DNA from 3 places in the Bradyrhizobium sp. USDA 10063 genome. Region 2 is predicted to be linked to each of the others. Evidence: predicted binding sites of a transcription regulator. Region 2 holds the regulator's gene; each other region holds the start of a gene.
What was found. Region 2 encodes PhoB, which activates phosphate uptake and scavenging genes when phosphate is short. Its sites were predicted from a motif close to TGTCATNNANCTGTCAT; they were not measured.

Region 1 (9,793 bases), 4.5 Mb from region 2:
GAGTTCCGATTCAAATTTCAAACAGCTACCCGCTGTCATCGTCCGCGAAGGCGGACGATCTAGTATTCCAGAGGCGGCAGTGCTTACGTTCAGATGCCGCGGGATACTGGATGCCCGCCTTCGCGGGCATGACGGTGGAGTATAGTGAGAGGACGTGAGTCTGCATTCTCGCGGCATGTGCTGCCCGAGGTTTGCGTCATCTCCACCCTCCTCGATAGCAGAGGGCGCAGGGAAAGCCGGGTGCCGGTTGCACCCGTGGGCCCCGTGCAACAAAAAGCACGGGGGTAGGACCACAGGTCAACCGAAGCAACTCCGGCTTTCCCTGCGCAGTGGCTTTACGGTTTACTTCGTGCTCTTCCCGGTGACCGGGCTTTCTTGCCACCGTCACTTCGTTAGAAGCTTAGCGCCAGCGTCGGGGCGCCAGAACCACACGACTTCGCCGTCCGTGATACCTGCGCTCGTCAGTCGCACGCATCGCGTCCACCGCATCTCACCGCAACGTTCGTGACGATCGCGACCCGCCCCTCATTCGGGTGAGACGCGCGGAGTTAAATCACTGATTTGCCCGACGACGGAAGCGGAATGTTTTTTGCGGAAGGGCTGGACAGACTTTTGGTGATTTGCCCGACGGGCACTTTTTGCATAGCTCGCGCCACAACACACGCTGTCATTCCGGGGCGATGCGACAGCATCGAGCCCGGAATCCATTTCTCCGCTCGCGCCTGGGCCCGATGGATTCCGGGCTCGCGCTTCGCGCGCCCCGGAATGACAGCGGAGGTTGAGGCGCGCTGAACGGCGGATTGCGCTATTCGCCTGCGCTCGCTGATTTAATGGAGCGTGGGACGCTAATCCCCCTACGATTTCTTCGCCAGCTTCCACTTGCCGTCCGCTGTGCGCTTGAGTGCGGGGTCATCGAGGCGGATGTGCTTTGACAGAAAATCGATGAAGGCGCGCACGCGGGCGGGAAGGGGACCGGGGTGGCCGACATAGACCGCGTGAATATCTTCACGGTCGCCGGGATTGAGCGCTTGAAGCACCGGCACCAATCGTCCGGCCTCAATGTCCGGACCGATATGGAATAAAGCGAGCCGTGCCAATCCGGCGCCGCCCAAAGCGAGCCGGCGGACGGCTTCGCCGTCGCTGGCGCGGACGATCGGCGGCGGCAGCACCTCTTCAATCCGCTCGCCCTTGCGGAACGGCCAGCCGCGGATCGTGCGTGGAAAGGTCCAGCCGATGCCGCGGTGATCGGCGAGTTCGGCCGGTGTCTTCGGCATGCCATGGCGCGCGAGGTAATCCGGCGAGGCCACGACGACCATGCGGCTGGTTGCGAGCTTGCGCGCGATCAGCCGCGACACCTGCAGCGGCCCGACCCGGATCGCAACGTCCGCGCGCTCCTGCATCAGGTCGATCACCGTGTCGGTGAGCACGATATCGAGCGTGATCCCGGGATGCTCGGCGAGGAAGCGCGGCGCCAAAGGAAGGACATGCAACGTGCCGAACGGGATGTTGCTGTTGACGGTGAGATGGCCTCGCGGCGTCGCGCCGGCGGCTGCTTCGTGTTCGGCTTCCTGGATCTCGGCGAGGATCCGGGTTGCCCGCTGATAGAAGGCTTCGCCCTCCGGCGTGAGCTGCAGCTTGCGGGTGGAGCGGTTGATCAGCCTGGCGCCGAGGCGGGCCTCCATCCGCGACACCAGCTTGCTGACGCCCGAGGGCGTGAGCCGCAGGCTCCGCGCCGCGGCGGTAAAGCCCGCGCGATCGACGACGCGGACGAACACTTCCATTTCGCCGGAGCGGTTGGTGTCTGATCGAACCATGTTGAATTGGTGTCACAAATGATTGGACTTGTCGCCCTCTAATTCTCGTAAAGCCACGACGCTATTTGCGCACATGCCGTCCTTCCAGTCCGGAGCCATGTCCTTGCCCATCGCTGTCCTTGCGCTCACCGCCGGTGCCTTCGGTATCGGCACCACTGAATTCGTCATCATGGGCCTTCTGCTGCAGGTCGCGGCCGACATGCAGGTGTCGGTATCGGCGGCAGGCCTGCTCATCTCCGGCTATGCGTTTGGCGTGTTCGTCGGCGCGCCGATCCTGACGCTGGCGACGCGGCGGATGCCGCGCAAGGCCGTGCTGCTGGGGCTGATGGCCATCTTCACGCTTGGCAATGCCGCCTGCGCGCTGGCGCCGAGCTATGGGCTGCTGATGGCCGCGCGGGTCCTGACCTCGCTGGCACATGGCACGTTCTTCGGCGTCGGCTCGGTGGTCGCGACAAGCCTCGTCGCCGAGGACAAGCGCGCGTCCGCGATCGCGACGATGTTCGTCGGCCTCACGGTTGCAACCATTCTCGGCGTGCCGTTCGGCGCCTGGATCGGGCTGTCGCTCGGATGGCGCGCGGCGTTCTGGGCGGTCACCGCGATCGGCATCGCCGCCCTTGCCGTCGTGGCGCTGTTCGTGCCTGATAACGTCGGGGAGGACGGCAACGCGGTGAAGATCCGCGACGAACTGGCGGTGCTGGCCCGTCCGCAGGTCCAGCTTTGCCTGGCCATGACGGTGCTCGGCTTTGCCGGGCTGTTCACGGTCTTCACCTATATCCAGCCGATCCTCACCCGCGTCACCGGATTTTCCGACGCGGCGGTGTCGCCGATCCTTCTGGTGTTCGGGCTCGGGCTCTCGATCGGCAATGTCGCCGGCGGACGGCTGGCCGATCGAGGCCTGCCGCGCGCGCTGATCGGAACGCTGGCGGCGCTCGCGGTCGTGCTGGTTGCAATGGCCGCTGTGCTTCCGCTGAAGGCCATGACCATTGTGCTGGTCGGCCTGCTAGGCATCGCGGCGTTCGCCACCGTGGCGCCGCTGCAGCTCCGGGTGCTCGAGACCGCGGGCGAAACCGGGCGAACGCTTGCGTCGAGCCTCAACATTGCCGCCTTCAATCTCGGCAATGCGTTCGGCGCCTGGGCCGGCGGCATCACCATCGATCATGGCCTCGGTCTCACCGCGCTGCCGCTGGTTGCGGCGGCGATCACCTCGGTCGGTCTTGCCCTGGCGCTGTGGAGCCTGCGCCTCGACCGGCCGCGGGCTCGGGCAGCGACATGTCCGGCGGAGTAGCGCGATGGCTGGAATAGCAAGATGTCTCCGGTCAGAACTTTCGGAGGACCTGGACGGGGAAGGTCGCGTTGTTGGTCTGGCCACTGCCGTCGGTCCAGAAGCAATCGACCTGATCGTCCTTGACCGTGTCGACCGTCATCAATGATCCACCCGAACGCAGGCGAACAAGATCGCCGGGGCGCAGTTGGGGCGTCGCAGGTCCGGTGGTCGAGATGCCCTGCGAAGCGGAGGCTGCAGATGCCTGAGTGAAGAACGGTGCGTTGAGTGACAGGATCAACCCGGCGCCGATCGCGAAGCGCTTCGCCATTGGGAGCATATCAGAGCCTCCGTGTCTTCAGAGACGATGAGGTGAGATCCTCAGCGCGTCACTAGATCTGCATCTGGTATTCCGCGCGCACTCCCTCCATGGCCGACTCGTTCCTTTGCAGGCGATACGCTCGGTCGCGCTTGGTGAGCGGCACGCTCGTCGCGGAATCGGACGCCGATCGATCGGTCCTCAGATAGCCGACGGCTGCGCGTTTCACTTTTTCAAAGGCGTGGTTCTCGATTTGCCGCACGCGCTCCGGCGAAATGTCCATCCGGTTGGCGAGCTCTGCGAGCGTGGGCGGATTGTCGGTGAGACGCCGTGCCTCGAAGACCTGCCGCTCACGCGGTGTCAGCACCTCCAGGGCAGCCGAGAGCGCGCTCGTCTGCTGGCTGGTTTCATCCCGCTCCGCCAGCATCACTTCGGCATCCGGGGAATCGTCGACCAGCATGGTCTCCCATTCCGCCGTTTGTCCATCGTCGTCCATCGGCTTGTTCAGGGAGAAGTCGCCGCGCAGCCGACCATCCATCTCGATCACATCGGCGGGGGTGACGCCCAAGTGCTCGGCGACCACATTGGCAATCTCCGGCGTGAGCGAGGTCTGATTGTTCGAGACCTTTCTGATTTCGCTCCTGAGGCGAAAGAACAGCTTCTTCTGCGCGGCAGTCGTTCCGATCTTGACCAGCGACCAGGAGCGCAGGATGTATTCGTGAATACTGGCCTTGATCCACCATAATGCATAAGTCGAAAAACGTGAGCCGCGGTTCGGCTCGAATCGTTGTGCGGCAACGACCAGGCCGACATTGGCTTCGGCGATGATATCAGGGAGGGGGAGGCCATATCCGCGGTAATGCCGCGCTACTTTTGCCGCAAGCCTGAGGTGACTCTTGACGAGAGCATGCAGCGCGGCCTGATCGCCGAATTCATGCCAACGGCGTGCAAACTGTTGTTCCTGTTCCGCGTCCAATAGGCAGTATTGTTCCATCGTAAAGGTTCCGTCAGTTATTGCGCTCGACGTATTTGCGTCGAGTGCCGATCGGGGCTCGAGCTGTGCCGAGGCACTACAATCATTAGGGGCAGGCGCTGCCGCGGTCTTTCGAGAGCGACGGTTTTTGCTGAAACGCACATTTCAGATCACGTCGGTCGGCCGCAGGGTGTCTGCGTCGGGCCAGACCGCGTCCGGAAGATTGACAACGAGTGGCGTTGGCGTGCTGCGCGCGACGACCCAGCGGAACGGCTGGTCGTTCGAGAGATTGCTTTCCATGTGCGGCAGGAAGGCCGGAACGTGGATGAAATCGCCAGCCTTTGCGTAGGCAACGAATTCTCCTCTCACACCCCAGCGGATCTCGCAGGCGCCGGAAAGGACGAATGCGATCGTTTCCTGCGCGCCATGATGATGGATACCGGTTCGTGCTCCGGGCTTGACCTCGAAAAGCCCGCCCCAGATGGCTGAGGAGATACCAAGCGCGGGATCGATCGCGGCACGACGTTCGGAACCCGGAGTTTGGCTTGTCCCGAGGTCGAAGCGATCGGGGCTGACGACGTGGACTGAGTTGCTCATGGCGATCACGCTCACGTTGCGAGTTGGCTGCCCGCTGAACGTAGGACCGGCGTGGTCGGCAGAGCCACTAAACAGGCGTTTAATCAGTTCACGTCCGATTGAGGGACGCTGCGGTCTCGCAAATCGGTGAGCTTGCTGAGCTCACAGGCAAGCGAGCTCACGCTGCTGCTATCTTGCAGTCGTAAAGAGTAACGTTCGATTGAGGAAGGCGCCGTGCGAATCCGAAAAGGCGCGTAACCCGAAATGATGGCTGAGCCGGGCGTCGCGATACGAACGACACCCGGCTCTGCCACGCTCCTTGGGCTCCTCTAGCACTTAAGTAGCTGGCTTGGGTTGAGCGGGCGGGCTCGTAGCGGACACCCGCCAAACCGTGTTTCCAACATCGTCGGCGATCAGCAGTGCACCCGCTCGATCGATCGCGAGGCCGACCGGCCTGCCGCGCGCACGGTCATCCGCATTGAGGAATCCCGTGACCACGTCCTGCGCAGCACCGGATGGCTTGCCATTGCTAAACGGCACGAACACTACCTTGTAGCCGTTGAGCGGGGTTCGATTCCAGCTTCCATGCTCGGCGACGAACGCGCCTCCATGGTATTGCGCTGGAAGGTTGTTGCCCGTGTACATGGCGAGGCCGAGCGGCGCCACATGCGAACTCAGGGCATAATCCGGCGCGATCGCCTTGGCGACGAGATCGGGGCGTTGCGGCTCGACGCGTGGGTCGAGATGCCGGCCGTAGTAGCTGTAAGGCCAGCCATAGAAGCCGCCGTCCTGCACCGAGGTCAGGTAGTCGGGCACGAGATCGGGGCCGATCTCATCCCGTTCGTTGGCGATGGCCCAGAGCTTGCCGGTCTCCGGCTCCCATTGCAGCCCGGTGGGATTGCGCACGCCGCTGGCGAAGATGCGATGGGCGCCGCTCGCGCGGTCGATCTCCCAGATCGCGGCTCTCTCATACTCGGCCTGGATGCCATTTTCGGTGATGTTGCTGTTCGAGCCCACACCGACATAGAGCTTTGTGCCATCGGGGCTCGCCAGCAACGTCTTGGTCCAGTGATGATCGATTGGTCCACCTGGAAGATCGGTCAGCTTGGTGCCTGTTGCGGTGATGCTGGTTTGTCCGTCCTGGTAGGGATAACGGACGATCGCATCCGTATTTGCGACGTAGAGATCATGGCCGACCAGCGCAACGCCAAATGGCGAGTTGAGGTGGTCAAGGAAGACGGTGCGCATGTCGGGAATGCCGTCGCCATCGGTGTCGCGCAGCAGCGTGATGCGATTTGCATCCTGCGCCTTGGCGCCGGCGAACCATTGCACCCAGCCAGTGATAAGATCCTTGGGCCGGAACACCGGGGCCTTCGGGCCATTGCTTTCGACCACCAGCACGTCGCCGTTCGGCAGCACGTAAAGCGATCGCGGATGCACGAACCCCGTGGCCAGTGCATGGATCTGCAATCCTTCCGCCACCTTCGGCGTTTCGCCGCCCCACGGCACCGGCCGCGCGATCCTGATCGGCGGCAACAGATATTGCTGCAGCTCCGGCAAGTACGGATGGGCGCCGATCTGCCTTGCAGGGCTACCGCCAACGTCGTCACAGGCCGCAAGACTCAAGGTAGCGGCGGCAACGACAGCCATCGTGGCAAGGCGCGGCAGCTTCGCCGCACGTCCAAGATCGTGCAAGCGGGTCATTGGGCTGCTCCCATGCCTTCGCTATAGGTCAAGTTCCAGCCTCCCGCCAACAGGAAGAGCAGGAGGATCGTGACGAGCCCCGAGAGCACGAGGCCGGTCGGCACGACGGCGGTATAACCGTCGCGGCTGTGAACGAGGACGTTCACGACCGAGAGCACGATCGCGACAACATAGGTGAGTGCACGAAACCAGGCCGGCCTCTGCCGGCCACTCAGGAGGTCGATCACGGCAGCGATGGCCGCAAGCGCCGCGATCACGAGGCCGGCGGCAATCAGCCAGACCGAAAATCTCTCCCACATCACGAGCGCGGTTCGCCAATAGGCGAGGTCGGTGAGGAAGGCGCCGATCAAGTAGGCGACCGAAAACGGCACCAGCATTTGATGAATGGCGTGGCGGCGGGAAACAATCACCGGTGCTGCTTCGGTTTCGACTGTGGAACTGCTGTAGGCCACCGCGATCTGCGTCATGCTTCGATCCTGACGATAATATGCGCGTGCGCGGCAACGCTTTGCCGACGCCTGCTTTGCGAGGCAACTTTCGATCTGTTCGATGTGTTGGAGCGCTTCGTGGCTTCCATAGGTGCAGATGGGAAAGTGCGCGGCGCTTTCAAAAGCACGCGTTCGAAACTGACGGTAAATCCTATGTGACCTTGCAGAGGTTGCGCTGCGCTCGGCCCGCGAAGCGTATCCGGTCGCCTCCCGCATTCGACGGACGTGCCAAGGTCAGGCAGGTGACGCCATCAGGTCGATCTGTCATATGGTTGACATAGGAAGGTACGATCTGAGGGCCGAGGGATGGCGCGACCTCCGGGACCGCTGCGCGAAATCGAAGGCCCTCGCAAGGAAGCAGCCGACGAGACGGCTCAGTTGTCAGTGATGGTACGTGTTGGCCAAATCGCTTCGTCCCGCGGGCAAGTCCGGCAGAGGACGCGCTTGCCCCGCCTCGGCGTCTGGCCGTTGGCGAAGATCGCGGCGGTACTTGTGATTTTGGTGGGGGTTACCGTCGCATCCGGAAACGAGCGGACGTCGCCGATCGGCCTCATGACGTTTGACATCCCGGCGCAGCCGCTGATCGACGCCCTGCAGGCGTACAGCCAGCAGGCCGGCGTTCAGGTGATGTTCGAGACGACCTCGGCCGCCGGTTTCCGTTCGCAGCCGGTCAGCGGCGAGTTCACGCCGCAGGCGGCGTTGCTGATGCTCTTGGCCGATACCGACCTGAGGATTCGCTACAGCCGATCCAACGCTGTGACACTCGCACCGGCGTCCACGCCGGACCCGGACGAGCCGCCCATCTATCCTCCGGTCTCCGCGGACATAACGCTTGGAACGCTGCGTGTTCGCGGCGCGAGCGATGCTTCCGATCGCAATCTGGGTGAGTATATCGGCCTTATGCAATCGGACATCCAGAAGGCACTGAAGAAGGGCGGGCGGAATAGGCGGGGCGAATATCGGGTCGCGGTCAAACTATGGGTGACGCCGTCCTCGCGAATCGTTGATAGGGCCGAGCTTGACGGATCGACAGGCGACGTTGATCGGGATAGTTCGATCACCGAGGCGTTGCGCGGCCTGGTGTTGAGCCAGCAGGCGCCGCCCAACATGCCGCTCCCGATCCGCTTCATGATCTCGATCCATGCGCTCTAGGCAACAAATACTATAAAGGGTTGCCGCGAGCTCCGGCGCCGCGTTACTCGGTGCTGCGGCGATCAAACGATTCTCGGGGCGTGCAGCCGTTGCCATGGATTCCGGCAATGGCCGCGGTACCTCAATATTCTCGCGCCTGTGGTTGGATTGTCGCGATCGCCGACCAGCTTGCGAGTGACTATGATCCGTCACGCGAGTGTCATCCTCGGTCGATAGGGAAAATACTGGGACTGACCATGGTCTGCGACAATGCAGGACGTGGGGGTGCGGGGCTGGTAAGTGTCTGATTCCAACAGTAAATCTCTGCGAGAGACAGTCGCAGCCGATTACGAGGGTTTGGCCAAACGTCTGACGCGTTGCCTTGGCTCCTCGGATTTCGCGCGCGAGGCACTGCACGAAGCGTTTCTGCGGGTCGATCGCGTGTCGGATGCGGTGCCTATCCATAGCCCGGTCGACTATCTCTTTCGCACCGCGCTGAACGTCGCCAAGGATCGGCGCAAAAGCGATCGGCACTTGCTGAACTCTGCGGAAATCGCTGACATCATGGACATCCCCGACGACCGTCCGGATCCGGCGATGGTGACGGAGGCGCGGATCGAACTGACGGAGTTTCAGAAGGCGCTCGCAGAATTGCCCGCCCGCCGGCGCGATGTATTTGTCGCAGCCCATCTTGATCATCTCCCCCATCGCGAGATCGCCGCTCGGTTTGGCATCAATGTGCGCACCGTCGATTTCGACCTGCAGCATGCCATGGAGCATCTCAGCCGCCGGCTCGGCCGCAACGTTCTCCGGCGCCTCGGGCCGCGTCCAAAGGCGAAATCCAGCGAGTAGCTTGCGTCTCGGCCGAGGATGTGTTTGTCAGGCCGTCTGGAATGATTTTCCCGACGCACACGCCCGGTGCTCGCACGGGGCGGGGAATCTTCAAGAAAAATTTTGGAAGATGCACTTTCTATAGCGACAAGCAGCTTGAAAGTGCGGATAGCTTGCATTTTCGATTCAGTCTTCCTTTGCGTCAATCGTCTATAGAGCAAGAGGGCGCGGCATCTTCGACTACGCCGGAGTCATTCGGCGGGAGAGACAACAAAGAGCGACTGGCCTTGACCGCAGGCGACGATATTCCTTCCGAGCTGGACCCGCTGCTGCGGCAGGCGCTTGCGTGGGTTATTCGCCTGCACTCGGGCTCGGCGACATCGGACGATGCTGCCGCTTTGGCACTTTGGCGGCAGCGCAGCGCTGAACACGAGGCTGCCTTCCGTGATGCCGTGCGGCTGTGGCGCAGTTTCGGCGAGGCGACACGCAAGCTCGCGAGCGAAGAGCTTGTGAATGTCGAACGCTGGAGGCCGCCTCTCGCGCGCGACAGACTCAGTCGCCGGGCGCTGATCGGGGGCGCGATGGCTGCCGCCGCATCCGTGGCCGCCGGATACGTGGTCGTTCGTCCGCCGATGGGGCTATGGCCGTCGTTCGAAGAACTGTCGGCGGACTATCGGACCGCCAAGGGCGAGCGGC
Region 2 (9,793 bases):
GGGGATTGGCGTGGCAGACATGGCCGTTCAAGGCGACGTAATGACGGCGGCTGGACCTTACGATCGTGCCAAGGCCCTCAGCGCTTTCAAACTCGGTGACATCACCTTCTACTGGATCACCCGGGCCTGCGCGATTTCGGTGCTCCTGATCCTCGGCGGCATCATCCTTTCGCTGATCGTCGGCGCCTGGCCGGCGATCAAGGAATACGGCCTCGCCTTCCTGTCGACGCAACGCTGGGCGCCATCGGCCGATCCGCCGGTGCTTGGTGCGCTCGGGCCGATCTATGGCACGCTGATCACCTCGGTGATCGCAATGATGATCGCCATCCCCGTCGGCATCGGCATCGCCGTGTTCCTCACCGAGCTCTGTCCGCAATGGCTGCGCCGCCCGATCGGCATCGCAGTGGAGCTGCTCGCCGGCATCCCCTCGATCATCTACGGCATGTGGGGCTTCTTCGTGCTGGGCCCGTTCCTCGCCAATACCTTCCAGCCGTTCATGATCCGCCTGTTCGACGGCGTGCCGGTGCTGGGCGCGGTGTTCGCAGGCCCGCCGTCCTATCTCAGCCTGTTCAACGCCGCGCTGATCCTGGCGATCATGGTGCTGCCCTTCATTACGGCAATCTCGGTCGACGTGTTCAAGACGGTGCCACCCGTCCTCAAGGAGGCGGCCTACGGGGTCGGCTGCACCACCTGGGAAGTCGTCCGCAACGTCGTGATCCCCTATACCCGCGTCGGCGTGATCGGCGGCATCATGCTGGCGCTCGGCCGCGCGCTCGGCGAGACCATGGCCGTGACCTTCATCATCGGCAACTCGTTCCGCATCTCCTCGTCGATCTTCGCCCCGGGCACTACGATCTCGGCGGCGATCGCGAGCGAATTCGCCGAGAGTGACGGATTGCACCAGTCGGGCCTGATCCTGCTCGGCCTCTTGCTGTTCGTGCTGACGTTCATTGTTCTCGCCTGCGCGCGACTGATGCTGATGCGTCTGGAAAAGAAGGCTGGGAACTGAGCCATGAATCCGATTTACAGGTCCCGCCGCCGCAACGACATCATCGTCCGCGGGCTTTGCATCGCCGCTGCCGCGTTCGGGGTGACCTGGCTGGCGCTGATCCTGTTCACGCTGTTCTACAACGGTCTCGCCGGCCTTAGCCTCGACGTGTTCACGAAGAACACGCCGCCGCCCGGCTCCACCGATGGCGGCCTCTTGAACGCGATCGTCGGTTCGTTGATCATGACCGTGATCGGCGTCGGCATCGGCGCGCCGCTCGGCCTGTTTGCCGGCACCTATCTCGCCGAATACGGCAAGCATGACCGGCTCACCTCGGTGATCCGCTTCATCAACGACATCCTCCTGAGCGCGCCGTCGATCATCATCGGCCTGTTCATCTATGGCGCCGTCGTCGTGCCGATGGGCGGCTTCTCTGCACTGGCCGGCTGCCTGGCGCTGGCGGTGATCGTCATCCCCGTCGTGCTGCGCACCACCGAGGACATGCTGCTGCTCGTCCCGAACCCGCTGCGCGAGGCGGCGTCGGCGCTTGGCCTTCCGCGCTCGCTGGTGATCAAGAGGATCGCCTATCGCGCGGCGCGCTCCGGCCTGATCACGGGCGTGCTGCTGGCGACCGCCCGCGTTGCCGGCGAGACCGCGCCGCTGTTGTTCACCGCGCTGTCCAACCAGTTCTTCAGCCTGAACCTGACCAAGACGATGGCGAACCTGCCGGTGACCATCAACAACTTCGTGCAAAGCCCCTACGCCTATTGGAAGGAACTTGCCTGGAGCGGCGCTTTGCTCATCACCTTGACCGTGCTCGCGCTCAACATCGGCGCGCGCATCCTCGGCGCCGAAAGGAGCGCAAAATGACCGATCTGTCCGTATCGACGACCAGCCCGAGCGCGGCCATTCCCCAGAAGTCGCTGCCGGAAGCGCCGCCGAAGGTGACCGCGCGCAGCCTCAACTTCTATTACGGCGAGCACCACGCGCTGAAGAACATCAACCTGACGCTCGGAACCAACCGCGTCACCGCCTTCATCGGTCCGTCCGGTTGCGGCAAGTCAACGCTGCTGCGGATCTTCAACCGGATGTACGATCTCTATCCGGGCCAGCGCGCCACCGGGCAGTTGATGCTGGACCAGACCAACATCCTTGACCCTAAGCTCGACCTCAACCTGCTGCGGGCGCGGATCGGGATGGTGTTCCAGAAGCCGACGCCGTTCCCGATGACGATCTATGAGAACATCGCCTTCGGCATCCGCCTCTACGAGAAGATCTCGAAGTCCGAAATGGACGGGCGCGTCGAGAAGGCCCTGCGCGGCGGCGCGCTGTGGAACGAGGTCAAGGACAAGCTCAACGCCTCCGGCCTGAGCCTCTCCGGCGGCCAGCAGCAGCGCCTCTGCATCGCCCGTACGGTTGCGGTGCGGCCCGAAGTGATCCTGTTCGACGAGCCCTGCTCGGCGCTCGATCCGATCTCGACCGCCAAGGTCGAGGAATTGATCCAGGAGCTGTCGGAGGACTACACGATCGCGATCGTCACGCATAACATGCAGCAGGCGGCGCGCGTCTCAGACAAGACCGCCTTCATGTATCTGGGCGAACTGATCGAGTTCGACGACACCAGCAAGATCTTCACCTCGCCGAGCGATCGACGCACCCAGGACTACATTACCGGCCGGTTCGGCTGAGGAGGGACATCATGGCTTCTGAACATACCGCCAAGGCGTTCGACAGCGATCTTCAGGAACTGACCCGCCTGGTCGCGGAGATGGGCGGGCTGGTCGAACGGATGATTACCGAATCCGTCGATGCGCTGATCCGCCGCGACATCGCGCTAGGCAAGCGTGTCGTCGCTTCCGACATCGAGATCGACAGCCTGCAGCGCGTGATCGAAGAGCGCGCCGTGCTGACGATCGCCCGCCGCCAGCCGATGGCCGTCGACCTGCGCGAGATCGTGGGCGCGATGCGGGTGGCGACCGACCTCGAGCGGATCGGCGACCTCGCCAAGAACATGGGCAAGCGCGTCGCCGCGCTGGAAAACGACTTCCAGCCGCTCAAGTTGATCCGCGGCCTGGAGCACATGACCGACCTCGTGCTGTCGCAGGTCAAATCCGTGCTCGACGCCTATGCCGCGCACGATCTGCCGGCGGCGATGAACGTCTGGAAGAGCGACGAGGAAGTGGACGCGATCTGCACCTCGCTGTTCCGCGAACTCCTCACCTACATGATGGAAGATCCGCGCAACATCTCGTTCTGCATCCACCTGATGTTCTGCGCCAAGAACATCGAGCGGATCGGCGACCACGCCACGAACATCGCTGAAACGGTCTTCTACATGATCGAGGGTCAGCAGATGACCGACAAGCGTCCGAAGGGGGATATGACGACGTTCGCTACCACTGTTCCAGGTAACTAGCGCACGATCCGGAAAACCGAACCCGGTTTCCGACAGGATCATGCTCAAACATTGACGAGCGGGATGACGATTGAGCAGAGAGTCGTCCCGCTATAGGAGAAGCCAAGCCGATGAGCGCTCGCATTCTGGTGGTCGAAGACGAAGAAGCGCTGACGACGCTGTTGCGCTACAATCTCGATGCAGAAGGCTATGATGTCGAAACGGTCGCCCGTGGAGACGATGCGGACACAAGGCTCAAGGAACGCATTCCCGACCTTGTCGTGCTCGACTGGATGCTGCCGGGGCTCTCCGGCATCGAGCTGTGCCGCCGCCTGCGGGCGCGGCCCGAGACCAAGCAGCTCCCGATCATCATGCTGACCGCGCGCGGCGAGGAAAGCGAGCGCGTGAGAGGGCTGGCTACCGGCGCCGACGACTACATCGTCAAGCCGTTCTCGGTGCCCGAGCTGCTTGCACGGGTGAAGGGCCTGTTGCGTCGGGCAAGCCCGGAGCGGCTCGCCACCGTGCTCACCTATGGCGACATCGAACTCGATCGCGAGAAGCGCCGCGTCGCGCGCTCGGGCCGGCCGATCGATCTCGGCCCGACCGAATATCGGCTGCTGGAGTTCTTCCTGGAGCATCCGGGCCGCGTGTTCAGCCGCGAGCAATTGCTCGACAGCGTCTGGGGCCGCGACATCTATATCGACGAGCGCACCGTCGACGTCCACATCGGCCGCCTGCGCAAATTGCTCAATCCCGGCCGCGAGCAGGACCCGATCCGCACCGTGCGCGGCGCCGGCTACGCGCTGGATGATCGCTTCGCGAAGGCCGAGCCATCGTAAGATCGCTGACTCGTCGTCCCGGGCTTGATCCGGGACCCATAACCACCGCAGCCATTTGTTTGAACACGCTGGGCCCCAGCGGGCAGTAACCACGAACACCTGTGGTTATGGGTCCCGGCGTTCGCGGGACGACATTCGTTGATGCAACCCGGCTTACTTGCCGTGTGACGGCTTGGCTGTCGGACGGCGGCGGTCGGCCGCCGGCTGGTAGGCGACCCGCGAGTGGTGCGCGCAATAGGGCAGGCCGGGAAGCGCCTTGCCGCCGCAGAAGAAGAATTCCGGGCTCGAGGGATCGCCGACCGGCCAGTGGCAGGTGGCCTCGTTCAATTCGAGCAGCGACAGGCGCTGGTTCATCGGCACCACATTGTCATAGGCGACCGGGTCGGCTTCCACCTCCACCTCGAAGACATGGGCGAGCGCGGTGTTGCCGCGGGAGACCGGTCGCGCCACCCGCATCATCGGCTGTGCGGGACGCGCCTTGCGCTGCCGCGGCGCTGCCGCAGCGGGACTCTTGGCGCGGCCAGACAGGCCCAACCGATGAACCTTGCCGATCACCGCATTGCGCGTCACGTTGCCGAGTTCCGCAGCGATCTGGCTCGCCGAAAGCCCGGCTTCCCAGAGCTTCTTCAACTGCTCGACGCGTTCGTCGGACCAGGTCAATACCGTCATCGCATGTTTCCCTTCGCGTTGCGCCGGCCGATCCTTGGACGGCGCTGCGATGCCAAATCTCAAAAATCCCTGCGGGCAGAATCCCTTAAGGCTCGCCGGGCGCGAAAAGCGCGCCCGAACGTGTACGCTGCACACAGAGAACTCTTGGGATCAAAACCGCCGCACGAGATGTCGTACCCGACAGCCCAGACGCTACAATATGGCGTGACTCTGGCGCAAGAGTCCGCGCCTGTGCGTCCACATGTTCCGACATTTAGGGATTGCAATCGGGCTTTTCCACCACACCGGAAAGCTACGGAATACCTGTACTTTGCAGCGCAGCTTGGCGGCTTCGTGGCGATTGACAGCACCCGCCGCGCGCATAGAATGCCTCTACGTGCCGCCCTGCAAAGGCGGCACGTTTTGTTTTCGCTGGATGAGCATCTAGCCGCGTGCCTCACGCCGCCAGGGCTTATCTGAAAAGGCTTGTCTGAAACTCTTCAGTGATCGCCATGACCGACAGCGCCACGTCGCATCTGCTTCCCGTTTTTGCCAGGGCCGATCTCGGCTTCGAGCGCGGCGAAGGCTGCTGGCTGATCTCGACCAAGGGCGAGCGCTATCTCGATTTCACCTCCGGCGTCGCGGTGAACGCGCTCGGCCACGCCCATCCGCATCTGGTGAAGGCGCTGCAGGAACAGGCGACAAAGCTCTGGCACATGTCGAACCTGTTCAAGAGCCCGGACGGCGAGAAGCTGGCCGCGCGGCTGTGCGAGCAGAGTTTTGCGGACCTCGTGTTCTTCTGCAATTCCGGCGCTGAAGCGATGGAGGGCGTGATCAAGCTCGTGCGCCACTATCACTTCTCGAAGGGGCGCCCGGAACGCTATCGCATCATCACCTTCGACGGCGCCTTCCACGGCCCGTACGCTCGCGACGCTCGCCGCGACCGGCGCCGCCAAATATCTCGAGGGCTTCGGTCCGCCGATGGACGGCTTCGACCAGGTGCCGCACGGCGACATCGAAGCGGTGAAACGCGCGATCGGTCCACAGACCGCGGGCATCCTGATCGAACCGGTGCAGGGCGAAGGCGGTGTGCGCAGTGCGCCGCCAGCCTTCTTCAAGGCGCTGCGCCAGCTCTGCGACGAGCACGGCCTGCTGCTCGCCTTCGACGAGGTGCAGACCGGCATGGGCCGCACCGGCGAGCTCTTCGCCTACAAGCGCGTCGGGGTCACGCCTGATGTGATGTCGCTCGCCAAGGCGCTCGGCGGCGGCTTTCCGATCGGCGCCTTCCTCGCGACCGCGGAAGCCGCGTCCGGCATGGCGCCGGGCTCGCACGGCTCGACCTTCGGCGGCAACCCGCTTGCGGTCGCGGCCGCCAGCGCCGTGCTCGACGTGATGCTGCAGCCCGGCTTCTTCGATCACGTGCAGAAGATGTCGCTCCTGCTCAAGCAGAAGCTCGCCTCCGTGGTCGATCGCTATCCGTCCATTCTATCCGAAGTGCGCGGCGAGGGGCTTCTGATCGGCGTCAAGGCCGTGGTGCCTTCGGGCGACCTCGTCAACGCCCTGCGCGAGCAGAAGCTGCTCACGGTCGGCGCCGGCGACAACGTGGTGCGTTTCCTCGCACCGCTGATCGTCGGCGAGGCCGAAATCGAGCAGTCCATCGCCTGCCTCGAGCGCGCCTGCGCTGCGCTCTCCAGCGACCCCTCAAAGAAGGCAGCGGGGCAATGAGCACGATGCCCCGTCATTTCCTCGATATCAGCGAGATGCCGCTGAACGAGCTGCGCGCCATGCTTGCCGCCGGCACCGCCATGAAGGCGAGACTGAAGGCGCATGAGAAAGCTACGAAGCCGCTCGAGGGCAAGACGCTGGCAATGATCTTCGAGCGCCCCTCGACCCGCACGCGGGTATCGTTCGATGTCGGCATGCGCCAGCTCGGCGGTGAATCGATCATGCTCACCGGTGCCGAGATGCAGCTCGGCCGCGGCGAGACCATCGCCGACACGGCGCGCGTGCTGTCGCGCTATGTCGATGCGATCATGATCCGCATCCTCAACCACGAGGCGCTGCTGGAGCTTGCCGCGCATGCCACCGTCCCCGTCATCAACGGGCTGACGCGCCGCTCGCATCCCTGCCAGGTGATGGCCGACCTGATGACGTTCGAGGAGCGTCGCGGTTCGATCGAGGGCAAGACCGTGGCCTGGACCGGCGACGACAACAACGTGCTGGCATCATGGGCGCATGCCGCCGAGCGCTTCAAGTTCAGACTCAACATTGCGACGCCGCCGGAACTCGCGCCCAAGAAGGTGATGCGCGACTGGATCAAGGCGACCCAGGCGCCGATCGTGCTTGGCAACGACCCCGAGGCAGCCGTGCGCGGCGCCGACTGCGTCGTCACCGACACCTGGGTGTCGATGGGCGACAAGGACGGCGAGCACCGGCACAATCTGCTCCGGCCCTATCAGGTCAATGCCAAGCTGATGTCGCTGGCGAAGCCCGATGCATTGTTCATGCATTGCCTGCCCGCACATCGCGGCGAGGAAGTCACTGACGAAGTGATCGACGGTCCGCAGTCGGTGGTGTTCGATGAGGCCGAGAACCGCCTGCATGCGCAAAAGGGCATTCTGGCCTGGTGTTTCGACGCAGTCGCGTAGCGCGTCGCCAACATAGCTGTCGTCCCGGCCAAGCGAAGCGCGAGCCGGGACCCACAACCACCGATGCGAGTTGTTGCATCAGGCTGCGGCCCCAGCTTTTCGCAATACTAGCATCGGTGGTTATGGATCCCTGCTTTCGCAGGGATGACGGCTAACAACGATAGATGTGAACCCCTTTCGTTTCGCCTCTCGAGACCCCAGATAAAGCGCCATGGTTTCACAATCCCCCGACATCAAGATCACGGAAACGCCGACCCGCGCGCCATCAGCCGTGCCGGTCGACGACGCGGTGCTGCCGTTCGAGATCGATGCACTCGATCTGCGCGGCCGGCTGACGCGGCTCGGTCCCACCCTCGACGACATCCTGCACAAGCACGATTATCCGCCTGCCGTCGGCAAATTGCTCGGCGAGGCGATTGTGCTGACGACGCTGCTCGGTTCATCCCTGAAGTTCGACGGCCGTTTCATCCTGCAGACCCGGACCGACGGTCCGGTCTCGTTCCTGATCGTCGATTTCAAGGCGCCGGATCGGCTGCGGGCCTATGCGCGCTACGATGCAGCGCGACTGCATGACGGGCTCGATTCCGGCGCGCTGCTCGGCAAGGGCCATCTGGCGATGACCATCGACCAGGGGCCGGACATGAGCCGCTACCAGGGCCTGGTCGCGCTCCATGGCGGCAGCCTCGAGGACGCAGCGCATGAGTACTTCCTGCGCTCGGAGCAGATCCCGACGCGCGTGCGGCTTGCGGTCGGCGAGGAATGGCGCGGCGGCGATGGCGGCAAGCATCGCTGGCGGGCCGGCGGCATGCTGCTGCAGTTCCTGCCGAAGGCGCCGGAGCGCGCGCGGCAGGCCGATCTGCATCCCGGCGATGCGCCCGAAGGCACTGTCGCCCACGAGGTCCCGGACGACGATGCCTGGGTCGAGGGGCAGTCGCTGATCGGCACGGTCGAAGACATCGAACTGCTCGATCCCGATCTCTCAGGCGAGCGGTTGCTGTACCGCCTGTTCCACGAGCGCGGCGTGCGCGTGTTCGCGCCGCTGCCGCTGCGCGCGCAATGCTCCTGCTCGCGCGAGGCGGTGTCCTCGATGCTGAAAAGCTTTACGGCGAAGGACCGCGCCGACATGGTGAAGGACGGCAAGGTCGTCGTCACCTGCGAGTTCTGCTCGTCGGTGTATCAATTCACGCCGGAAGAAGCCGGGGTGGAGTAGGGCCTCGAATGTAGAACGTAGGGTGGGCAAAGCGTAGCGTGCCCACCATTGCGAGCGGAATGCTGAGGGTGGGCACGGCGCGAAGACGCGCCTTTGCCCACCCTACGACTCCGCGTGAGGGCGAGAGGCTAATTCAACACCCTTTTCCCGTCCGCGGGGCTGTCGAGCGAAAATGTCGGCACGTCGATCTCGAACCGTTCGCCGCTTTCGCTCACCATCTGGTAGCGCCCGCTCATGAAGCCGGAGGCGGTCGGCAGCGGCACGCCCGAGGTGTATTCGAAGCGCTCCCCCGGCGCGAGCACCGGCTGCTCGCCGACCACGCCTTCGCCGCGCACTTCCTGCTGGCGGCCGGTGGCGTCGGTAATGAGCCAATACCGGGTGCGCAGTTGCACCGTCTCGGTGCCGGAATTGGTGATGACGATGGTGTAGGACCAGAAATATTGCCGGTTCTCGACCGACGAACGTTCCGGCAGGAAGTTCGGCTCGACAGTGACTTCGATGTCGCGGGTGACGGCGCGGTACACGTATCAGGTCTCCTGAAGTCGCATCATAGCCAATAAGTCCGTCGGAACCAATCGTCGGGCCGGGCGACGAAAGTTTGCTTAGCTACTGCTTTTCATCGCCGTTTGACCATAGTTCCGCTCTAAAGCCGCGAGCGTCCGCGCCCAGTCCACGTCTCTTGTCTGCAAGTTGCGGGCAGATATTATGTTTTTTTGAATCGGGGCGGCGCAAAACTCTGTTCGTTCACGGTGCCCGATGACGTCGATTGCCGATCCAATTTCCGGGACGCAGCTTGCCGACGCCAATAACGCGAGCGAAGCGGCCGCCGCCGCGCCCGCGATCACGCTGCAGGCGACCTCCGAGCGCGAATTGCGATTGGATTTATTCCGCGGGCTCGCGCTGTGGTTGATCTTCATCGACCATTTGCCGACGAACATCCTGACCTGGCTCACGATCCGCAATTACGGCTTCTCCGACGCGACCGAGATCTTCATCTTCATCTCCGGCTACACCGCGGCTTTCGTCTATGGCCGCGCGATGCTCCAGGCCGGTTTCGTGGTTGCG
Region 3 (9,793 bases), 4.5 Mb from region 2:
CGGCTTGCGCGGGCTGTCGCTTATCTTCCTGCCGTTCACCGACTTCTCGTTCTACGGCCTGTCGCTGTTCGCGATGTTCTACGGGCTCGACTGGATCGCGACCGTGCCGCCAACCGTGCGCCTGACCGCGCAGGGTTTTGGCGCCGAGCGCGCCAATCTCGTCTTCGGCTGGATCTTTGCCGGACATCAACTGGGCGCCGGGGCCGCCGCCTTTGGCGCTGGCCTGTCACGGACGGTGTACGCAAGCTATCTGCCCGCCTTCTTCATTGCCGGCGCACTCTGCCTGATCGCGGCCTCGATCGCGCTGGCGATCAAGCGGCCGGCCCTGAAGGCGGCCGTCGCGGCGGCGACCTAATCGTACTGAGTCAGACGGTCGCAGTCATTGAGGCTGAGAATCAAGTAATTGAGGAGATTCAATATTTGGCGCGGAGGGCCAGATGAATCTCGATCAGGGTGGCGATAGCGAAACGCGGTTTGCGGAGTATGTAGCCGGTCTTGGAAGCGTGATCGGTCACGTGGAGCGGACGAGACCGCTGCGCGACTATTGCACGGGCCTGATGCTGCCTGGGGAACGCAAGAGCGTTGAGCCGATGGCGGCGCGGACGGCTCCAGCGCGCACGGCGGCACAGCACCAGTCGTTGCTGCATTTTGTCGCCAACGCGGCATGGTCGGATGAGGACGTGCTGGCGAAGGTGCGCGAGATGGTGCTGCCGGCGATCGAGAAGAGCGGACCGATCGAGGCGTGGATCATCGATGACACCTCGTTCCCCAAGCAAGGCAAGCATTCGGTCGGCGTGCACCACCAATATTGCGGGCAGCTCGGCAAGCAGGCCAATTGCCAGGTGGCGGTGTCGCTGTCGGTTGCCAATCATGCCGCCAGCCTTCCGGTGGCCTATCGGCTGTACTTGCCGGAAGCCTGGACGAAGGATCGTGCCCGGCGGAAGAAGGCAGGCGTGCCGAAACAGATCAAGTTCAAGACCAAGCCGCAGATCGCGCTGGAGCAAATCCGCGGGGCCTGCGAGAGCGGCCTGCCACGCGGCGTCGCGTTGATGGATGCGGCCTACGGCAGGGACGCGCGGCTGCGTGCAGGCATGACGGAATTGGGTGTGCCTTACGTGGTCGGCATCGTGCCGACCATCTTGATGTGGGCCCCTGGCAGCGGCCCACGGCGGATGGACAAGCCGATGAACAACACCGGCCGCCGCGACGAGCCCGAACTGGTCTCGGCCAAAAAAGTGGCACTCGGTCTACCGAAGCAGGCTTGGCGCACGGTGACGTGGCGGGAAGGCTCGGCCGACCAGCTATCCTCGCGCTTCGCCCGTGTGCGTGTCCGCGTCGGGTACAACAAGCTGATCCCCGAGAAGCTGTCGCCTGAGTGGCTGTTGATCGAATGGCCGGAGGGCGAAGCCGAGCCGACCAAATACTGGCTCTCCACGCTGCCGGAGAACGTCAGCTTCACGCAGCTCGTCGATCTGGCCAAGCTGCGCTGGCGCATCGAGCGCGACTATCAGGAGCTCAAGCAGGAGGTCGGACTCGGTCACTACGAAGGGCGCGGCTGGCGTGGCTTCCATCATCACGCAACCCTGTGTATCGCGGCCTACGGCTTCCTCATCGCCGAACAGGCGACGATTCCCCCCTCAGGACCTCGTTCCGCCTCGCCAGTCCAGGTCCCTCCCTTACCCGACAACTATCGACCCAGAGGATCTGCCCTTGCGGCCTGAACGCCACGTCCCGAACTCGATTGCAACCATGCGCGTGCGGCTGAGCCGTGCCCTCAGCAAAACGATCACACGATGCCCTTGTTGCGGCGCCCTCGCCGCATCACGCACGCGCAGAAAAATCATGATCCCGGTAGGGACGCTCATTGCTGAGCGCCCCCCGGACAGATCCGGACATGCAGCTTTCCCGCATCCGGCTCCCACCTCGGGTGTTTGACGGCGAAGCGCTGTTCTGGCCAAGGGTGAAGGATCCTTGCTTTCGGGAGCCAATCGTTCGACAGCTTCGTGATCCGCGCCCAGGTCAGATGGTCCTTCTGGCTGCGTCGCCTCAGCGAGCGCCGCCATAGGTCGATGACGTGGTAGCGGAAAGCCTCCAGTACGCGCCCATTCGTCGGCACGGCATGGTAGGCGAAGAAGCCGATGACGACTTGCCTCAGCCATTTCCCTTGGTCGGGGATCGGCTGATGCCGCCGTCGTCGCATCTCATCCTTAATCTCGCTGAGTTTCGCTTGTATGCGGTCGCGCCGCGACTTCCGCTTGAGCAGGAAGCCGCCTCGGCGCGATGTGCCGCAGATGAAGCTGAACCCGAGGAAATTGAAGGTTTCCGGTTTGCCGAGCCCGCGCCGTTCGCGGTTGGCCGCAGCACGGCGGCCAAACTCGATCAGGCGGGTCTTTTCCGGATGGAGCGACAGTGCGAACTCCTGCAGTCGCGTTCGCATTGCATCCCAGAAGCGACGGGCGTCGTCCTCATGTTCGAAGCCGACGACGATGTCGTCGGCGAAGCGCACGATGATCATATCGCCCGTAGCGTCGCGCCGTCGCCAGCGCTCGGCCCAGAGATCGAACACAAAATGAAGGTAAACGTTGGCAAGGAGCGGCGAGATCACCGAGCCTTGGCCCGTTCCCTTATCATTGGTGGTCGTGACGATCCCGTCTTCAAGAACGCCCGCCTTGAGCCATTTCTGGATCAGGCGGATGATGCGCTTGTCGCCGACCCGATGTTCAACGAAGCGAACCAGCCAGGATTGACTGACACGATCGAAGAACGACCGAATGTCGGCGTCCAGGATGTAGTTCACCTTCGTGCTGTTGATCCCGACAACCAAGGCGTCCAGCGCATTATGCTGGCCGCGCCCCGGCCGGAAACCATAGCTAAATCCGAGGAAATCCTCCTCGAAGATCGCGTTCAGCACGGCAGCAGTTGCGCGTTGGACGATCTTGTCTTCCAGGGCAGCCACTGCGAGCGGGCGCTGGCGGCCATCCGCCTTCGGAATATACCGGCGGCGGCTTGGTTGTGCCCGGTACGCTCCCCGATGGACCCGTACGTGCAGGTCTGCGATCTTGCGATCGAGATCGGCCTCGTAGTCCCGCCACGTCACCCCATCCACTCCAGGCGCCGCCTCCCGCTTAAGCGCGAAGAACGCCGTCCTGAGCATAGGCAGGCTGAGATGGTGGTAGAGCGCGGTGAACCGTTCCTTCTTCCTTTGCCTTGCGGCTTGACGTACACGCTCCAGCGCCTGTGACACGCTTTCCCGGTCCTGCGCCCGGCGCGTGCTGAGCTGGTTCGCGTTCCCCTTGGCCCCGGCCCTTCGCTCCACCGACTCCGCCGCCGGTAGCCCGGCTTTGTTCGTCAGCATCGTTGCTAGTATGGCGGGGTCTGACTTCTCGTGTCCGTGCATCACCGGCTACGGCTCCTCGCCTTCCCGGTGCGGGCCAGGGCGGCCAGGCCGTCCCCCGGTCAGACTCGAGATCTCCCGGTTTCCGCGCAAGGAACGTCCATACATGCCAGGGTCTACGACCACGCCGGGACGTCCAGGTGCTCGCGTTATCGCACCCGTCCGCGTCGCCTTCCGCTCTGAGTACAGCGTCGACTCCCGGGACAATCTTCTTTCGCGGCTCAATGGCTGGCCTGCATGCTCCCCTACCGACGCTTCACCAGCGCCCTCACGGACGCTGCCGCACGGCTCGGGGCCGATGTGGGGCGCTACTCCTTCATCGTAATGGACTCTCACCATCTATTCCTTGCCGGCCTCCCGGCGCACACGCAGTAAGACTAAAGCGCAATACACCTTGAATCGGCAGCGAGCTCACTTCACCTCCCCCGCTTGCGGGGGAGGTCGGCGCGGCAGCGCCGGGTGGGGGCTCTCTCCCCACGGATGATCCCATCGTGGAGACACCCTCACCCCGCCCTCTCCCGCAAGCGGGAGAGGGAGAATTGGCACCTCCTGTTCCTAATACGCAATCGTCGTGCGCACGCCGACCATCACGCCATCCTTGATGCGATGCGTTTGCGTGGGATCGAAGGGATCGACCGCGCCGCCACCGGGATGAGCGATATATTGAAACACCGGCTGCAGCAGGAAGCCGGGCCTCACTTCGTGCTGATAGGTGACCTCAAAGATCACTTCGTAGTCGCGGATCGGGTACGGCGTGCCGGTGAAGAACTGAATGTCACGGTCGAAAGCGCGGGCACGGTCGGATATCCTGGCGTAGGTCGCGGCGACGCCGAACCTGTCGTTCGGATGGGCATCGCTGAAACCCGTGAATAGAAAGCCGCCGTCGACATAGGCGCCGACCAGGTTGCGATCGGACGGGCTCACCGAGGCCCGCATGAAGAAGGCAACGCCCTTGTCCGAACCGGGCGCCGCGCGCGCGAGCAATTGCTCGTAGACCATGAACAATCCATTGTTGCGGCGTAGCCAGAGTGGATCGCCGGAGCTGCTGGGATCGGCGAGCGACAGGCCGTCGGCCGAAAAGCGCTGATCGGCAAACGACATCATGTGATACCAGCCGCCACCGGTGATGGTCGCCGGCAACCGGCTCTCACCGATCTCGAACTTGTATTTGAGCTGGCCGATCCACCAGGGCGGATCGTTGACGCGAAACAAGAGCCCGTGAGGATTGGCGATCTGCGCATCGTCCGCGTCGGGCGGCGCGGCGGTGCCATCGAACAGCGCAAGATAGGCGGTGATCTTGTCGGAGAGCCGCGCCTTGATCCGGATACCCGGGACCGCAAGCGGCGGCGACGGTCCGCCGGCCGGCAGGTTGATCCCGGTGATGCCCGGCCAGCCCAGCGCGGAGTTGATGAAGATGTCGTCGTACTGGCTGTCGATGAACTCGATGTCTGAGGCCTGCTGGCCGACGCGGACCGCGAGCTTGCCGCCGAGCAGTTGCTGCTCGATCCAGAGTTCGTAGAGCCGTGTCGCGGGCAGCGCCTCGACGCCCGAGACCAGCATCAGATTGCCGATGTAGCTGCGCGACAGGCCATCGCCATGGATCTGGAACATGTTGGCGTGGAAGGTGGCGCCGGTCCAGCCCATCACCTTTTCCAGATCGATCGTGGTGCCGAGGTCAAGCCGGCCGGTATAGATCGCGCCGGTGCGCATGCCGCCGGTAACGTTGGCGAGCCCCTCGCCGATGTAGGTCAGGCTGAACTGGTAGCCGGCATCGGCCAGCCTGTCGCGCAGGTCCTGCTTGGTATCGTCAGGCTGATCCGCCGCGTGCGCGGCCGGCGCGAGGGCAACGGCGATGATCGCCGCGAATAAAGTGACCGCGCGGATGAGCACTCGGTACATGCAATGATACCGCAGCCCGTTATTTAACGATGCCCAGGCGACGCATGATCAGGTAGGCAAGGCCGGAGGCGGCGATCATCAGCACCGCAGCCCACAGGAAGCCGCCATCGACATCGGTGAGCGGCAGTCCCTTGGTGTTCATGCCGAAGATGCCGGTGACCAGCGTCGGCGGCAGGAGCATCATGGTCACGACCGAGAGCGCGTGCAGATGTCGATTGCTTTCCTCCTCCAGCTTGAAACGAAGCTCCTCCTCTAGCAGGCGGCTGCGTTCGCGCAGCTCGGTGATGTCGTGGTCGAGGCCATCGAGCCGCTGTGCGAGCTTTGCGGCATGCAGGCGTAGCGCCGGGCTGAGGTTTTCGGGGCTTTTCTGCTCGAGCCGGTGGAACAGGACGCGCAAGCCGGCAAGCTGACGATGCAGCCGTAGACAGGTCCGCCGTAACCGCCCTAGCCCGGCCCGCATCTCCGACCTGGTCTCGCCGGCCAGCACCCGCTCCTCGATGTCGTCGATCTCGGTGCCGATCTTGTCGGCCATCCGATCCATGGTGTCGGCGACCTCGTCGATGATCTTCTCGAGCAGGGCCGCCACCGTCGCAACACGATGGCCACCCTCGAGCACGCGGCGCGTAGCATCAACCGCGCACAGCGCCTGATGGCGGCCGCTGATCAGGAGACGCTCGGTCATCGCGAAGCGAAGGAATCCGGTTTCCTCCGTCGGGGAATCGATCTCGCGCACGAGATCGGAGAACACGCCATAGACGCAGTTGTCGATGATGTGGAGTTGCTGGAAATTGTCGTGCGACAGCAACAGATCGCGCGCGAGCGCAGGAAGCTGCAGGGCGGCGAGCCATTGCCGCGTGCGACCATCCGCCAGATTGAAATGCAGCCAGAGCCTGCCATCATGGCTGAACTCGATCGGCGCATCGATTGGCAAGGCTTCAGCGCTGCCGTCGCTATGCAGACGGAATGCCCACACCAGGCCCGGGATCGCCGGCGTGGAGCCCGCGGGCACGCTGACAATTTTCGCTGGTTCAGCCGACATGACCGGCCCGAAGCTCAACGCGAGACATTGCGAACCCCTGCGCTAGCCGACGCAATACAATATTGGTGCGGGGCGCCTCCCCGCACGCCAGCGCGCGCCGATACAATTACGTTCTTGTTACAGTTTGATGTCGCAGCCTACTCCGCCGCGAGTCCGGTCGCGGCAACCTGCTCGGCTTCCCTGTTGTAATCGTGCACGACGCGGCCGAACGGCAGCGTCAGATCGGCGAGGAAGTGATGCGCGCCGACCACCCTGCGCACCGGAAAATCCGCGACCGGCGCATTGACATGCGGCACCAGATGCAAGCGGCCCGGGCCGTTCCATGAGCCCTTGACGTTGATGTCGGTCAGGTTGATCGCGACGAGCTGGCAGACTTCAAGACGGCCGTCGACGCCCGGGATCATCTTCAGATTAACTTGCGTCTTCGACAGCGTCGCGCGGGTGATGTCGCCATTGCCGGCCATGCTCTCATGCTTGTAGCCCATGGTGCCCATGGCGACGAGCTGGCCGGCATATTCAAGCGTGCCGGTCAGCGTGTCCTTGACGATCTCGAGCTTGGGATGGGCGTATTTCTTCGGAAAGCCCCAGATCTCCCGGCCCGCCGCAATCGGCGGATCATCATCGAGGTACATCTGCGAAACAAAATTGACCTCTTCGCCGTGCAAGCGCGCCGGGATCACCAGACCGGACTCGGTGTAGCTGCCGAAGCCGGAACTATCAGGCATCTTGATCCATTCGTAGTGCACGATCGGCTGATCAATCGGCTCGAGCGGCTCAGGCAGCCCGGCACGGATCAACGCGGGATCGGTCTCATAGGTAATGACCAGGAATTCGCGATTGACGAAGCGGTAAGGTCCTGCGGGATAGCTCGGACCCGCGGCCGGCATCGACGGAAGCCTCAACAGCTCTTCCCTGCGCATCGCAAATCCCCCTGTTTGCAATTGGTCGGGCCGAACGCTAGCGGCGGACATTGACACTGATATGAGGGATTTCCTTCAGCGGCATGACCCGGCGTAGCTGTCATCAGCGCGTCACGGGCACACGGAATCGTTGGTGCGCAGGAGTGCAAGGACATGGATGCGCGCAGCCCACATTTCGACCAACAACAAGCAACAACCAGTCGCGGCTGGCGACCGGAGGGATGCCACCGCGTCGCGCTGGTGCTGCAGGGCGGCGGTGCGCTCGGCGCCTACCAGGCCGGCGTCTATCAGGCGCTGCACGAAGCGAATATCGAGCCGGACTGGATATGCGGCGTCTCGATCGGTGCGATCAACTCGGCGATCATCGCCGGCAATCCGCCGGAGCGGCGGCTCGAACGATTGCACACGTTCTGGGACCGCATCACCGGCCGCAAGATCTGGCACTACACGCCGGACGGCGACATCTTTCGCAAGGCGCGCAACTTCACCAGTTCATTGCTGACGACGGCGCTGGGCCAGCCCGGCTTCTTCGCGCCTCACACCACCAGCCCATGGTTCAGCCCGGCCGGCGCCAGGACCGCCACCAGCTATTACGACACCGCGCCGCTGCGCGAGTCGCTGCTCGAGCTCGTCGATTTCGACCGCATCAATTCCAAGAAGATGCGCTTCGCGGTTGGCGCAGTGAACGTGCTCTCGGGCAATTTCATCTATTTCGACAACGCGCATGACGAGATCATTCCCGAGCACATCATGGCGAGCGGCGCGTTGCCGCCGGCGCTGCCGATGGTGAAGGTCGGCACCGACCATTTCTGGGATGGCGGCATCGTCTCCAACACGCCGCTGCAGCATCTGCTGGACCAGGCCGACAGCCTGAATTCGCTGGTGTTCCAGGTCGACCTGTTCTCGGCCCGCGGCGCGCTGCCCCGCGACATCCAGGACGTGATGGCCCGCCACAAGGACATCATGTATTCCTCGCGCACGCGCTACAACACCGACATGTATCGCAAGACCCACAATCTCCGCGCCCGCCTCTACAAGGCGCTGTCGAAACTTCCGGACGAGCAGTTGTCGGAGGAGGAACGCCATCTTCGCGATTCCAACAGCGCCCTGCCGAGCATCGCGATCCTGCAACTGATCTATCAGCAGAAGGCCTATGAAGGCCACGCCAAGGATCACGAATTCTCGGGCACTTCGATGCGCGAGCACTGGATGAGCGGCCACGAGGACACCAAGCGCACGCTGATGCGGCGCGACTGGATCAAGATGCCCGACGACGGCATGGGCATCGTGGTCCACGACGTGCACCGCGAGAGCGAGGTGTAGAACTGCCGAAGGACGCAGGCCACGCGCTCCACCCTCATCCTGAGAGCGTGAGAATCTTTAGGCAATGAGCATTTGCCACAGCCGCGGTGCTGTGATTCGCTTGCATTGCGCGCGAGGCAGGGGCTGACGATGGCTGACGAGCAATTGTTCGAGGGGTTACCTGAGCAGGAAAGACCGCAGGCCGAAGGGCGTGGTGCGCTGCGGCTGCGGGTGCCGGAACGCAGTCAGATCGGCATGCAGGTGGCGGCATTGGACGATCTGATCTCGGAGGATCATCCGGTCCGCTCGGTCTGGGCGTTCGTCGAGGGGCTGGATCTGTCGGCGTTGCACGAGGTGATCAAGGCGCGCGAGGGCCAGCCCGGACATCCGCCAGCAGCACCGGAACTGATGTTGGCGCTTTGGCTGTGGGCCACGGTCGATGGGGTGGGCAGCGCCCGCCAACTGGATCGGCTGTGCCGCGATCATCTGGTCTATCGCTGGTTATGCGGCGGGGTGTCGATGAACTATCACAGCCTGTCGAACTTCCGGATCGCGCATATGGCAGTTCTGGAGCGGCTGCTGGCGCAGGGGGTCGCATCCATGGTGGAAGCTGGCCTGGTGTCGCTCGACACGTTGGCGCAGGATGGCTTGCGGGTGCGCGCGGGTGCCGGGGCGAGTTCCTTCCGCCGGCGCGCGCGGCTTGATGATCTGCTCACCGCGGCGCAGACGCGGGTGGCGCGCCTGCGCGCTGAAGCCGAGACGGATCCGGCGGCTGGCGATCGTCGCCAGCGGGCGGCGAAGGCGCGTGGCGCCCGCGAGCGCGAGGCGCGGATCGCGGCGGCGCAGCAGCGCATGAAGGAACTGGAGGTCGAGCGGGAGCGGCGCGAGAAGACCAACAAGAACCAGGTGGCCAAGCAGAAGGAGCCGCGCGCTTCGACCACCGATACCGACGCGCGGGTGATGAAGATGGCCGATGGTGGGTGGCGTCCGGCTTATAACATGCAGATCATCTCGGCGCCGGAACACCAGGTGATCGTTGCGGTCGACATCGATACCAGCGGCTCGGATCGCGGCCTGGCGCAACCGGGGATCGAGACGGTGCACGCTGAAGGCTACGACCCCTCCAACTATCTGGTCGACGGCGGCTTCACCAAGAACGACGACATCGAGTGGGCCCACGCCAAAGATATCAAACTGTGGTGCCCGGCGGGGCAAACCAGGCACGGCACCGACCCTTAT

Region 1: a site for PhoB is predicted at 7,398-7,414, ahead of ACVJGD_RS03975 (STN domain-containing protein). Genes of this name have one in related genera too.
Region 3: a site for PhoB is predicted at 7,351-7,367, ahead of ACVJGD_RS04260 (acetoacetate decarboxylase). Genes of this name have one in related genera too.

The regions. Positions count from the first base shown of each region.
Region 1 covers NZ_JBSSGP010000002.1:443,374-453,166, forward strand. The annotation lists gene ACVJGD_RS03940 (LysR family transcriptional regulator) at 855-1,814, opposite strand; gene ACVJGD_RS03945 (MFS transporter) at 1,918-3,099, shown strand; gene ACVJGD_RS03950 (DUF2158 domain-containing protein) at 3,131-3,406, opposite strand; gene ACVJGD_RS03955 (RNA polymerase factor sigma-32) at 3,468-4,388, opposite strand; gene ACVJGD_RS03960 (cupin domain-containing protein) at 4,533-4,964, opposite strand; gene ACVJGD_RS03965 (PQQ-dependent sugar dehydrogenase) at 5,280-6,593, opposite strand; gene ACVJGD_RS03970 (DUF2231 domain-containing protein) at 6,644-7,114, opposite strand; gene ACVJGD_RS03975 (STN domain-containing protein) at 7,688-8,287, shown strand; gene ACVJGD_RS03980 (RNA polymerase sigma factor) at 8,567-9,118, shown strand; gene ACVJGD_RS03985 (FecR family protein) at 9,385-9,793, shown strand, end outside.
Region 2 covers NZ_JBSSGP010000002.1:4,979,606-4,989,398, reverse strand. The annotation lists gene pstC (phosphate ABC transporter permease subunit PstC) at 20-1,009, shown strand; gene pstA (phosphate ABC transporter permease PstA) at 1,013-1,858, shown strand; gene pstB (phosphate ABC transporter ATP-binding protein PstB) at 1,855-2,676, shown strand; gene phoU (phosphate signaling complex protein PhoU) at 2,688-3,404, shown strand; gene phoB (phosphate regulon transcriptional regulator PhoB) at 3,515-4,222, shown strand; gene ACVJGD_RS25600 (GcrA family cell cycle regulator) at 4,376-4,891, opposite strand; partial or broken gene ACVJGD_RS25595 (acetylornithine transaminase) at 5,383-6,595, shown strand; gene argF (ornithine carbamoyltransferase) at 6,592-7,518, shown strand; gene ACVJGD_RS25585 (Hsp33 family molecular chaperone) at 7,730-8,728, shown strand; gene apaG (Co2+/Mg2+ efflux protein ApaG) at 8,857-9,252, opposite strand; gene ACVJGD_RS25575 (OpgC domain-containing protein) at 9,485-9,793, shown strand, end outside.
Region 3 covers NZ_JBSSGP010000002.1:508,944-518,736, reverse strand. The annotation lists gene ACVJGD_RS04285 (MFS transporter) at 1-355, shown strand, start outside; gene ACVJGD_RS04280 (IS701 family transposase) at 438-1,721, shown strand; gene ltrA (group II intron reverse transcriptase/maturase) at 1,862-3,355, opposite strand; gene ACVJGD_RS04270 (carbohydrate porin) at 3,950-5,293, opposite strand; gene ACVJGD_RS04265 (transporter) at 5,313-6,332, opposite strand; gene ACVJGD_RS04260 (acetoacetate decarboxylase) at 6,470-7,252, opposite strand; gene ACVJGD_RS04255 (patatin-like phospholipase family protein) at 7,406-8,575, shown strand; gene ACVJGD_RS04250 (IS1182 family transposase) at 8,705-9,793, shown strand, end outside.